4 regions of the Solibacillus sp. FSL W8-0372 genome follow, and region 3 is predicted to be linked to each of the others. Evidence: riboswitches for the same ligand, from Rfam matches in the RefSeq annotation. Region 3 holds a riboswitch; each other region holds the start of a gene.
The links. Region 3 has a riboswitch for S-adenosylmethionine ahead of MKY13_RS18305 (bifunctional homocysteine S-methyltransferase/methylenetetrahydrofolate reductase). Riboswitches for the same ligand answer to the same signal wherever they lie in the genome.
Positions count from the first base shown of each region.

Region 1: it holds a riboswitch for S-adenosylmethionine, as region 3 does, so the genes downstream of both, metA (homoserine O-succinyltransferase) here and MKY13_RS18305 (bifunctional homocysteine S-methyltransferase/methylenetetrahydrofolate reductase) in region 3, are expected to answer to the same signal.
Region 2: it holds a riboswitch for S-adenosylmethionine, as region 3 does, so the genes downstream of both, MKY13_RS15220 (methionine ABC transporter ATP-binding protein) here and MKY13_RS18305 (bifunctional homocysteine S-methyltransferase/methylenetetrahydrofolate reductase) in region 3, are expected to answer to the same signal.
Region 4: it holds a riboswitch for S-adenosylmethionine, as region 3 does, so the genes downstream of both, metK (methionine adenosyltransferase) here and MKY13_RS18305 (bifunctional homocysteine S-methyltransferase/methylenetetrahydrofolate reductase) in region 3, are expected to answer to the same signal.

Region 1 covers NZ_CP150204.1:1,762,197-1,765,364, reverse strand. The annotation lists gene MKY13_RS08675 (ABC transporter ATP-binding protein) at 1-686, shown strand, start outside; gene metA (homoserine O-succinyltransferase) at 873-1,814, opposite strand; SAM riboswitch class I at 2,005-2,113, opposite strand; gene MKY13_RS08665 (hypothetical protein) at 2,362-2,664, opposite strand; gene MKY13_RS08660 (hypothetical protein) at 2,766-3,168, opposite strand, start outside.
Region 2 covers NZ_CP150204.1:2,959,862-2,963,029, reverse strand. The annotation lists gene MKY13_RS15240 (arsenate reductase family protein) at 1-316, shown strand, start outside; gene gcvH (glycine cleavage system protein GcvH) at 397-777, shown strand; gene MKY13_RS15230 (toprim domain-containing protein) at 870-1,196, shown strand; gene MKY13_RS15225 (thioredoxin family protein) at 1,204-1,506, shown strand; SAM riboswitch class I at 1,568-1,671, shown strand; gene MKY13_RS15220 (methionine ABC transporter ATP-binding protein) at 1,829-2,857, shown strand; gene MKY13_RS15215 (methionine ABC transporter permease) at 2,850-3,168, shown strand, end outside.
Region 3 covers NZ_CP150204.1:3,587,115-3,590,282, reverse strand. The annotation lists gene hemG (protoporphyrinogen oxidase) at 1-1,292, shown strand, start outside; SAM riboswitch class I at 1,389-1,486, shown strand; gene MKY13_RS18305 (bifunctional homocysteine S-methyltransferase/methylenetetrahydrofolate reductase) at 1,596-3,168, shown strand, end outside.
Region 4 covers NZ_CP150204.1:2,875,593-2,878,760, reverse strand. The annotation lists gene pckA (phosphoenolpyruvate carboxykinase (ATP)) at 1-869, opposite strand, end outside; SAM riboswitch class I at 1,070-1,185, shown strand; gene metK (methionine adenosyltransferase) at 1,447-2,643, shown strand; gene MKY13_RS14600 (gamma carbonic anhydrase family protein) at 2,750-3,168, opposite strand, start outside.

The sequences.
Region 1 (3,168 bases), 1.8 Mb from region 3:
ATTGGGCCATTTTAGGCTTGAACGGTTCAGGAAAAACAACCTTGTTAAAAGTAATCAACGGCTATATTTGGCCGAACAATGGTAAAGTGCAAGTACTAGGTGAAACTTTCGGCAATACATATATCCCTACTCTCCGAACACGCATCGGCTGGGTAAGCAATGCAATGATTGACAGCTTCAACTGGCAGGATAATGCCATTGAAATTGTGCTTAGCGGAAAATTCGGTGCGCTCCGTCTATTTAATGACGTGTCCGATACAGAAATTGAGCAGGCACTATCCTTTATGAGACAGTTTCACTGCGATCATTTGGCGAATAAATCTTTTGAGCATTTATCGCAAGGTGAACGACAACGTGTACAAATTGCACGTGCTTTAATGGCAGAACCAGAAATATTAATATTGGATGAACCATGCGGCGGACTCGATCTTATAGAGCGGGAAAACTTACTGCAAAAGATTGAGCAAATAGCACAAGGCAATCACTGCCCTACACTTATTTATGTAACGCACCATGTAGAAGAAATTTTGCCTTGTTTCAGCCATGTACTGTTAATGAAAGATGGTGAAAGCGTAGCTGCAGATACTCGCGAAGTTATATTGAATGAACAATTGCTAAGTGATTTTTTTGGCCGTGAAGTAAGTTTGCAAATACAACAAGAACGTGCATGGATTGCAGTGAAATAGAAGTGAGCGGCTGAGCTATAACCCAAAAATTGATTTCCATTCCGGGACGCTTTCCGCGGGCACGGCCTGAGCCTGTAGTCTCAGGCGTCCGTGCTCCTGCGGTTACTCGTCGCAAAAAATTTTGCTTTTCCCGCTGGAGTCTCCCTCCATTCCAATCAATTTTTTATTTCTTTCCTAGCCATTTTTTTAAATATGATATTCGATATTTTCCTCAACAAAGTGCCATTCATAAGGTGTTTCTTGGTATACGTAATAGTTTAACCAGTTGTAGAACAATAGATGTGAATGGGCACGCCATACATTTTTTGGAGCATTTTGCGGGTCATTATTTGGGAAGTAATTAATTGGAACTTCCGTATTTTCTGGATCCTTTTCAACATCTCGGAAATATTCGTCCGATAGAGTCGTCGCATCATACTCTAAATGGCCTGTAATCATGATGTGCTTATTGTTTTTTGATTGAACGATAAATACCCCCGCATCGTCCGAATAGCTGAGCAGACGCAAATCTGGGTGCGCACGGACTTCGTCAATCGAGACAGATGTATGACGTGAATGAGGCGCAACATATTCATCACTGAAGCCTCGTACTAAATCGACCGTTAAATCGGTAATCACATGTGAATAGACGCCGGAGCATTTTTTAGGCAGCTCAAATTTCCCGATACCGAAATGATGATACAGTGCAGCTTGTGCTCCCCAACATATATACATAATTGATGTAACATTTTGATCGGCCCAATCCATTACATCGGTAATTTCCTTCCAGTATCCAACATCTTCAAATTGCATTTTCTCTACCGGTGCACCTGTGATAATCAAACCATCATATCGGCGGTGTTTAATTTCATCGAATGTTTGATAGAACGTATCTAAATGTGATTTGGAAACATTTTTTGATTCATATGTAGCGGTATTTAAAAATGTCACATCTACCTGTAGTGGTGTATTTCCGAGTAAACGCAATAATTGGAGCTCGGTTTTTTCTTTTTCCGGCATTAAATTGAACACTAAAATATTCAAAGGTCGAATTTGCTGAGTTTTCGCCCGGTCTTCCTCCATAACGAAAATTTTCTCTTTTCTCAGTAGCTCACCGGCCGGTAAATGTTTCGGAATATTAATCGGCATTACACTGTCCCCCTCTAATCTTTCTAAATAATCTTAGTTTCATAACGAAAGCTATTTCAAGCTTCTTTCCTTTCAAGTAAATCATAATAGCCGCAGGGGTTTGATTATTGGAGCAAGTACCTTCATACTTGCTGAAAAAACAAAAAACCCCTCATTCCAGCACAACAGAAATGAGAGGTTAATATACCCGTTCTTATCTGCCAAGGACTTTGCCTTGCTGGAAGTAGCACCTTTCTAGTTATACTAGAGGTTGCTGAAGCATCTACGGGCCAAGTTCCCTCCGCTTCTCTTGATAAGACTATTAAATTGACACTAGTGTAACACGGTAGCGTAAGTTTTGCAATAATTCAAAAAAATATATAAAACAAATACTGTCATGACCACACTTATACCTCAATAATTTAATTATATTTAATTAGGAGTACTTTTATATAAATTATTTAACTTCTTATTAAATCTAAATAATTTCCATAATAAATCATACTTCTGGAAAAAAGAAACGTATTGTATTTTAACGATAAAAAAACAACCCTCTTTTGAAGGTTGCTCAACTTCCGATATTGTAGTTGATCATCATTTCTTTTAATATATAAAACACTTTTACTAGCTCTCTAATTGCAGCATTTGCATTATTTCTATCTCTTATATTCCCACCACTATAATAATCTAACATATAATCCGCAACTAATTGACTTTGTATTATAAAGTCGAAAGCCATGCTAGTAAATATCATAAATAAAACTGCAAATACAAAATATGCAGTTGTGTGGGTTCCATTAATAATATAGTTATAAGCATCTCTATCAACAAAAGTGGGCTTATCTTCTAGGGGATAAGGAACAGGGAACAAGCACAACACACTTTACTCTTAATAGCTATATGGGCAGGTCTCCTGACATTGCTTCATCCTACTCGTTCTATCTGTTTTAAATAGTTAGTAATAAACTTTCTTCAGCATTCTTTCTGTCCGTTTCCCTCATATATGAAATAAGGTGAATCAACCTTTAATTGTTTACTGATAAATCTCTTATAGTTCTCTTCAAGAACTTTTTCAAAACTGTTCACTATGCGACTAATATCTTCAAGTTTGCCTGTTTCTTCAAATATCTTTTTCACTTTATAATCCAATCTTCTTGAATAGTTGGTTAGATACTCTCTGGCTACAGCCATCAACTGTTCTTCTAAATCCCAGCCTTCGTTAAAGTCATTTATAAGTCCTTCACGAAGGACTCTTTCAAGTCCTTCAATAAATTCTTTATAACTACCAACCTTACCTATGCTTTCTAGAATTTCTTTTTCATCGTAGTTTCGTATAGGGTCTCCCCAATGCATAATTTCTAAGTCAAATTCTAAG
Region 2 (3,168 bases), 630 kb from region 3:
CAAAAAAGCACAGAAATGGCTAGATGAAAATGGTATTCAATATGAAAATATTAACATCGTTGAAGAAACGCCTTCTAAAGAGCAACTTAAAGCGTATTATGAAGCTAGTGGGTTGCCTTTAAAGAAATTCTTTAATACTTCAGGTATGAAATATCGTGAGCTGGAACTAAAAGACAAATTGCCTTCGATGTCTGATGATGAGCAATTAGAGCTATTAGCTTCAGATGGTATGTTAATCAAGCGTCCAATAGTGACAGATGGCAAAAAATTAACATTAGGTTTTAAGGAGTCTGACTTCTCAGAATCGTGGAAATAAACCGGTATTCACGTTGTATTTCCGAACGAAATATGGCAAAATGAAGTTGAATGTACTACATAATAACTGGAGGTTTTTTAATGAGCACACCTAAAGAGTTACTTTATTCAAAAGAGCATGAGTGGGTTAAAGTTGAAGACGGCAAAGCAACAATCGGAATTACAGATTTTGCACAAGCTGAATTAGGGGACATCGTGTTTGTGGAGTTACCGGAAGTAGGCGATGAAGTTTCAAAGGATCAGCCATTCGGTAGTGTAGAATCTGTTAAAACTGTTTCGGAACTTTATGCTCCAATCTCAGGTAAAGTTGTTGCGATTAACGAAGAACTTTTAGACAACCCAGAATACGTAAATGAATCTCCTTACGGTACAGCTTGGATGATTACGGTTGAAGTAACGAACGACGAAGAAGTTAAAGAATTAATGGATGCAGATGCTTATACTGCATTAATTGAACAATAAATGTTTCAACACCAAAGCCTATTAGTTAAAGGTTTTGGTGTTTTTTTGCTATTGTATAGATAGCCGTAATTGATGAAAGGAAGCGTATCTCTATGGGAAAATGCATTGTAGTTGAAGGACGGGCCGATAAAATGAGGTTAATTCCTTTATTGGCTGAAGAAGTCACGATAATTTGTACTAATGGAACAATAAGTGAAGTCAATTTAATCGAATTACTAGAAGACTATGAGCATTATGAAATTGTGACAATGTTTGATGCAGACAAAAATGGTGAAAAGTTAAGAAAACTAATGAACCGGGCATTTCCTGAAGTAACTCAGCTAATTATACCTCGAGAATATGTAGAGGTAGAAAAGACTCCCAAACTAATTTTACGGAACTTATTAATACAAGCAAAATTTTTAATAAAAGAAGGATGACTTAAATATGGAACAATGGTCAAGAGAGCAGTGGGAACAAAATATACAACAATATGATCAAACCGCATTTTTCCTATACACCCCAATGTGCGGTACTTGTGAACTTTCGGAAAGAATGCTGAAAGTAGTTGAGAAATTACTACCAGATTTACCACTAGGTATGGCAAATATCAATTATATTGAGGGGTTGGCCAACGATTTGAAAATCGAAAGCGTACCTTGTTTAATTGTTTCTGACAATGGAAAAGTGTCAAAAAAGTTATATGCATTTAAATCCGTACCATTTTTGTATGAAATATTAAAAAAGTAATTGACGTCTTCTCTTTAGCATGATAAAGTAACAGACATAATAATAAAACTTAATAACGTTGCTCTTATAAAGAGAGGTGGAGGGAAGTGCCCTATGAAGCCCGGCAACCAGCATTTTATGCAAAGGTGCCAATTCACACAAAGTTTAAACTTTGAAAGATGAGAGAACGGTTTACCGTATAAATTTTTATGTGAAACCTTTCTACTTGTCGTGAGTAGGAAGGTTTTTTTGGTGTAATTTTATTTTCGAAGATGCGAAAAAAACACTAAAAACATTATATTGAAATTACAGGTAGGTTATTTCAAGAGAAGGGGTACGACGCATGATTGATATACAAAATATCACGAAAGTATATAACACAAAAAACGGTGAGCTTACAGCGGTAGACAATGTTAGCTTATCGATTGAAAAAGGAGAAATATACGGTATTATCGGCTACAGTGGTGCTGGTAAAAGTACAATGATCCGCCTATTAAATGGTCTGGAAAAACCTTCAACAGGTTCAGTTATTGTAGGTGGACAGGATATTTCTAAAGCATCAGGGGCAAAGTTAAGAGAAGCACGCCAAAAAATTAGTATGATATTTCAGCACTTTAATTTACTTTGGTCGCGCACAGTCGAAGAAAATATTGCATTTCCTCTTGAAATCGCTGGTGTTTCCAAATCTCAGCGTGCCAAACGAGTGGAAGAGCTGATTGAACTAGTAGGTCTAAAAGGAAGAGGAAAAGCCTATCCATCACAACTTTCAGGTGGTCAAAAACAACGTGTCGGCATAGCCCGCGCATTAGCGAACAACCCGGAAGTTCTTCTATGTGATGAAGCCACTTCAGCACTTGATCCAGAGACGACGGATTCTATTTTAGAGCTATTACTGGATATTAATAAAAAGATCGGCTTAACAATTGTACTGATTACACATGAAATGCATGTTATTCGCAAAATCTGTAACCGTGTGGCTGTTATGGAAGCAGGAAAAGTAGTGGAACAGGGAGATGTTCTGCAGGTCTTCCAACACCCACAAGCGCCGATTACCAAAAATTTCGTTTCGCAAGCTTCTGGAGAAACGCAGGAAATGCAGGCGTCACTAGAGCAAATTTTAGCCAATTACCCAGCAGGAAAAATTGCCAAATTAACATTTGCGGAGGCAACGACAGAACAGCCGGTAATATCTCAGATGATTAAGCAATTTGACATAGTCGTTAATATCGTTCACGGGAAAATATCCAATACAACAGCCGGTTCATTCGGTACGCTATTTATTCATATCGATGGTGAGCAACACGAAGTAGAGAAGGCATTAAACTTCTTAACAATGCAGGAAATTCAAACGGAGGTGATTGAGCATGCTTAATCAATTATTTCCGAACGTTGACTGGGGTAAAATGCTCGACGCAACATATGAAACTGTTTATATGACAGCTGTAGCGACGGTCATTACATTCATCCTCGGAATTCTAATAGGAATTGTATTGTTTTTAACAAGTGACAACCAGTTATGGGCAAATAAAGTCGTTCACTTTTTGACTGGGTCGCTCGTAAATATTTTCCGTTCGATTCCATTTATCGTATTAATTATTTTATTAATACCGTTTACAAAGTTTTTACTTGGAACGATTCGTGGTGCCAATGCAGCATTACCAGCACTTATTATCGGTGCGGCAC
Region 3 (3,168 bases):
GATTAGTATTAATCGAAAAAAATCCTTATTTAGGTGGAAAAATACATTCCGTACATGAAGGAGGGTTTATTATGGAAACCGGCGCGGATTCCATTGTTGCCCGCCATCCGAATGTGTTAGAGCTTGTGAAGGAACTTAACTTTGAATCGAAGCTTGTTTATAACGAAACAGGCATTTCCTACATTCATACTAATAATGAGCTACATGCTATTCCCGCGGGGTCTACATTCGGGATTCCGATGAGCGTGGAATCACTTATGTCGAGCACGTTAATTTCAGAAGAAGGAAAGAAAAGAGCATTACAGGATATAGACATTCCAAATACAGATTTTACGAAGGAAAGTTCCATTGGTGCATTTTTGGAATATTTTTTAGGTGAAGAAATTGTGCGAAAACAAATTGCTCCTGTATTGGCAGGGGTATATTCGGGAGATTTATACCAGCTGAGCTTAGCGTCAACGCTACCGTATTTAGTTGATTATAAAAATAATTATGGATCGATTATGAAAGGCTTTGAAGCTAATCGCGAGCAGTTTGAAAAAGCAGCGGATAAGAAATTTATATCTTTCGAAAAAGGTTTATCTTCATTAATTGACCACCTTGAAGAGCAATTGCCGGAAGTGGAATTCATAAAAAAAGCTGCAACTGAGCAAATACAAAAAGTAGGGGAACAGTATAAAGTTGTATTAGAAGACGAAACGATTATAGCGGATATTGTGGTCCTTGCTGTACCGAATAATACAGTACGTACTTTATTGCAAGATGACAAATTGGATAGACAGTTAGAAAAGTTTACAACAGCATCTGCATTAACGATGTATGTTGGCTTTGATGTACCGGATAGTGTTTTACCGGCAGATGGTACAGGTTTCATCGTTTCCCATAATAGTGATTTAGTGTGTAATGCATCTACTTGGACAAGTCGTAAATGGAAGCATACTTCAGCAGAAGGGAATCTGCTCGTTCGTTTATTTTATAAAAATATTAATCCGCGTTATGAAGAACTGGCAGCCATGTCAGATGAAGAGTTGGAGAAAGTCGCAATGGAGGATATTCGTTTAAGTTTGGGTATTGAAGCGAAACCAACCGTCGTAAATGTAACGAAATGGATTAATCAGATGCCCCGCTATGATTTAGCGCATAATGAAGCGTTATCTAAAGTTGTGGACTATTTAGAAGTGCACTATCCGAACCTGCTTTTAGCTGGATGTTCGTACTTTGGGGTAGGGATCGGCGCTTGTATTCAAAACGGTAAAAAAACGGCGGAACAAATTATTGCACGAATTATGTAAAGAAATACTTTATTAGGCTAAAGGGTATTGACGTCTTATTTAGATAACGATATGATAGCTTAAATAATTTTAAATTTTTTGAAAAATTCATAAAATTTCTTATCGAGAGAAGTTGAGGGACTGGCCCGTTGAAACTTCAGCAACCAACATTATGTCAGGTGCTAAATCCAGTGGCGATAGCCAGAAGATGAGAAGGGATTAAGTTGACGACTGACAACTATCAAGCCTTCTTTTGCTTAGTGAAAGAAGGCTTTTTTGTATTAAAAATATACTGAAAATACTGTGAATAATGGAGTGAAATAATTGGGTTTATTACAAGATTTAAAAACACGCGTTTTAACGGCGGACGGAGCAATTGGAACTTTACTTTATTCTTATGGGTTGGATTACTGCCATGAGGAAATGAATATTGCACGACCTGAAATTATCGAGAAAATTCATAGTGAATATATTGCTGTAGGTGCAGATATTATTCAAACAAATACATATGGAGCGAATGCGATTAAGTTAGCTCGATATGGTTTTGAAAATCGAGTAAAAGAATTTAACGAAGCTGCGCTGAAGATTGCGAAGCGTGCAGCTGCTCCGGGAGGGCAGTATGTTCTGGCAACAATCGGAGGTATTCGAGGGATTCGAAAAAGTGATGCAACATTAGATGAAATCTTAACTGCCTTTCAAGAGCAAGTGGAAGTATTACTAGCTGGCGAACCGGATGGATTCTTATTGGAAACGTATTACGATTTTGAAGAATTATCGCATTGTGTCCACCTATTACGTTCAATGACCGATTTACCGATCATTGCTCAAGTGACAATGCAGGAACCAGGTGTTCTTCAAAATTTAATGTCTTTAAATGAAGCATTTCATGATTTGGAAAGGTTAGGTGCAGATATTGTTGGGAGTAACTGCCGGTTAGGTCCTTTCCATACAATTCAAGCGTTTGAAGGAGTCAACTTACCGAACAAGGCTTTTTTATCAGCTTACCCGAATGCTTCGTTATTAGATATTGAAGATGGTCGTGTTGTCTATGAATCAGAAACGGATTATTTCGCACGTGCGGCCGTTGAACTCGTAAATCAAGGTGTCCGTTTAATTGGCGGTTGTTGTGGGACGACACCGAAGCATATTGCGGCGGTAAAACAACGTCTGGCGAATATGCAACCAATTGAAACGAAAGAAGAAAAACCAGGGCATACACAATTTGTCCGTATTCCGGAGCCACGTAAGCAAGAGCCGCTCCATGAAAAAGCAAAACGTGAACGTTCTGTTATTGTGGAACTTGATACACCGCGTCATCTGGAAATTGACGGGTTTGTCGAAGGAGCAAAACAACTGGCAAAAGCGGGAGCCGATGTCATTATGATGGCGGATAACTCACTTGCATCCCCGCGCATCAGTAATATCGCAATGGCTGCGATTTTAAAAGAGCATGGAATTCGTTCATTGCCGCATTTAACGTGCCGTGACCGCAATTTAATTGGGCTCCAGTCACATTTAATGGGACTTGATGCGCTGGAACTTCACGATATTTTAGTCATCACTGGGGACCCGACAAAAGTGGGGGATTTCCCGGGGGCGACGAGCGTTTATGATGTTTCGTCAATGGAGCTTATTTCACTTATTAAGCAGCTAAATAAAGGCAGCTCTTTTACTGGGAAATCGCTGCGAAAACAGGCGGATTTTTCTGTGGCTGCTGCCTTTAATCCGAATGTCCGTGTATTGGACCGTGCTGTAGCTCGTTTAGAGAAGAAAATCGAGCATGGTGCAGATTACTTTATTTCACAGCCGGTTTATACGAAAGAAAAGATTATCGAAATCTACGAGGCAACAAAGCATTTGGAAACACCGATTTATATCGGGATTATGCCACTTACAT
Region 4 (3,168 bases), 710 kb from region 3:
CGGATTGCATTGTAAATTTCCGGCTCATTTTCAGCAGAGAGGTTAATTGTTTTTGCGTAGCATCCACCCTCAATGTTGAAAACACCATTATCAGACCAACCGTGTTCATCATCCCCGATTAATTTGCGGTCGCAATCCGCTGATAAAGTTGTTTTACCAGTTCCTGATAAACCGAAGAACAGGGCAACGTCGCCTTTTTCGCCAACGTTAGCTGAGCAGTGCATTGGGAAAATACCTTGTTCAGGCAACAAATAGTTCATAATCCCGAAAATTGATTTTTTCATTTCGCCAGCATATTCAGTACCACCGATTAAGATGATTTTCTTTTCAATTGATGTTATAATAAATGTTTCCGAACCAGTTCCATCTACTTCAGGATCTGCTTTAAAGTTTGGAGCAGAAACAATTGTAAAGTCAGCAACATGTGCAGCTAATTCTTCTGCTGTAGGACGGATGAATAATTGATGACAGAATAGGTTATGCCAAGCATATTCGTTAATTACTTTAATCGATAATTGAGAGTCTTTGTCAGCACCCGCAAAACCGTTGAATACAAATAATTCATCGCGTTCTTTTAGGTAGTTTACAACTTTGACATAAAGCTTATCAAATACTTCTGAAGAGATAGGACGGTTAACTTTACCCCAATCAATTTTATCTTTAGAGTTTTCCTCTTCAACGATATATTTATCTTTAGGTGATCGACCAGTATATTTACCTGTTTCAGCACGTAATGCGCCATCAACAGTTAACATTGCTTCTCCACGTGATGTAGCTTTTTCAACTAATTGTGGAACAGATAATTGAGTTTTGATGTTTTCCCCGTTTAAAAGTTCTTTCAGCTCGTTAGCAATTTCTACCGAATTCATCTATTAAATACCATCCTTTTTTATAGTATTCCCTTATAGTAGGGGAGTTGTTATTAATTCAAAAATAGTATAACACATTGAAGGATATAATCTATACTAATTATGAATTATTTTTTTGTGGAATTTTTAACTGTTTAAAATCAGACAAAATTTATTGACAGCACTAATTTTTTTATGTAGGATGTGTAATTGAACGGATACTCTTATCCCGAGCTGGTGGAGGGGCAGGCCCTATGAAACCCGGCAACCTGCGTATATTTTATACGTGTTGGTGCCAACCTGATGCAAGGGCAAAATTTCCCTTGAACGATAAGAGTGAAAGGTAACGAAACGTAATATCCTTTCCTCACGTGTGATGAACACGGTTATGAGTGAAAGGATTTTTTTATTTGAATTTACAATTTCGTATTGAGCGAAAATTATATAGTTACAGCCTTTCAGACCCTCGTGTTAAAGCAAATAAAGCTTGACGTTAATAATGCTATTATGCCACGGTGTAAGACGCAATATAACGGACATGGGTAATGAGTACCGTATCAATAAAAACAATTGCCAAAGTGAATTAGGAGGAAATGACATGAAAAATCGTCGACTGTTTACATCAGAAAGTGTAACGGAAGGACATCCAGATAAAATTTGCGATCAAATTTCGGATGCCATTTTAGACGCAATTTTAGCAGCAGATCCAAATGCACGTGTAGCTTGTGAAACTACGGTAACAACAGGCTTAGTATTAGTATCTGGTGAAATTACAACTTCTACTTATGTAGATATGAAAGGTATTATCCGTGATACGGTAGCAGAGATTGGCTATACGCGCGGAAAATATGGTTTTGACGCAGAAAACTTAGCTGTACTTGTTGCAGTTGGTGAACAATCACCGGATATTGCACAAGGTGTAGATCAGGCGTTAGAAGCGCGCGAAGGTTCAATGACAGAAGATCAATTAGAATCAATCGGTGCTGGAGACCAAGGTTTAATGTTCGGCTACGCATGTAACGAAACACCGGAACTTATGCCGATGCCTATTTCTTTAGCTCACAAATTAGCTCGTCGTTTAACAGAAGTACGTAAATCAGGAGAATTGGAATATTTACGTCCGGATGGTAAAACACAAGTAACAATCGAATATGATGAAAACAATGAGCCTGTTCGTGTGGATACAATCGTTATTTCAACACAGCATGATGAAGAAGCGACATTGGAGCAAATTCAAACGGATATTAAAGAACATGTTATTAAACCAGTAGTTCCTTCTGAGTTATTAGATGAAGCAACTAAATATTTTATTAATCCAACAGGTCGTTTTGTAATTGGTGGTCCAAAAGGAGATGCTGGTCTAACAGGTCGTAAAATTATCGTAGATACGTACGGTGGTTACGCACGTCACGGTGGTGGTGCATTCTCTGGTAAGGATGCAACGAAAGTGGACCGTTCAGCAGCATATGCAGCTCGTTATGTTGCAAAAAACATCGTTGCTGCAGGCTTAGCGGATCGTGCTGAAGTTCAATTGGCTTATGCAATCGGTGTTGCACAACCAGTATCAATTGCGGTAGATACATTCGGAACTGGTAAAGTAGAATCTTCCAAAATCGTAGAATGGGTTCGAGAGCTATTTGATTTACGCCCAGCAGGAATTATTAAAATGTTGGATTTACGCCGTCCAATCTATAAACAAACAGCAGCATATGGACACTTCGGTCGTACTGACATCAATGTACCATGGGAAAATACAGATAAAGCGGCAGAACTTAAAGAAAAAGCCGGAATTTAAAGAAGGAAGGAGCGTTCAGTCAAATGGACGGCTCCTTTTCTGTTATTATGGAGAATAATATACTTCCTTCCTTTATATTGTAAATAATTGGATTGATAGCGAAATGTTATTTCTGTAATGATTTGTAGTATTGTCCCTTCGCTACGTATTCATTAATTATGCGATCCATATCTGCCCGGTCCTCTGCATTTACTTCACGTACAACTTTTGCTGGGCGCCCCATAGCAAGTGAATTGGGAGGAATTACTTTTCCAGGTGGTACGAGACTACCTGCACCAATAAATGCTCCTTCGCCTATTTCTGCACCATCCAAAATGATGGAACCCATGCCGATTAAAGCACGTTTTCTTATTGTACAGCTATGTAATGTTACTTGATGACCTACTGTAACTTCATCTTCAATAATGAGTGGAGCTGCAGGGCTTTGGTGAAGACAACTTAAATCCTGAATACTAACACGATCTCCAATGATTGTTTTATTCACATCGCCGCGTATGACTGTATTAAACCAAATGGAAGTATTTT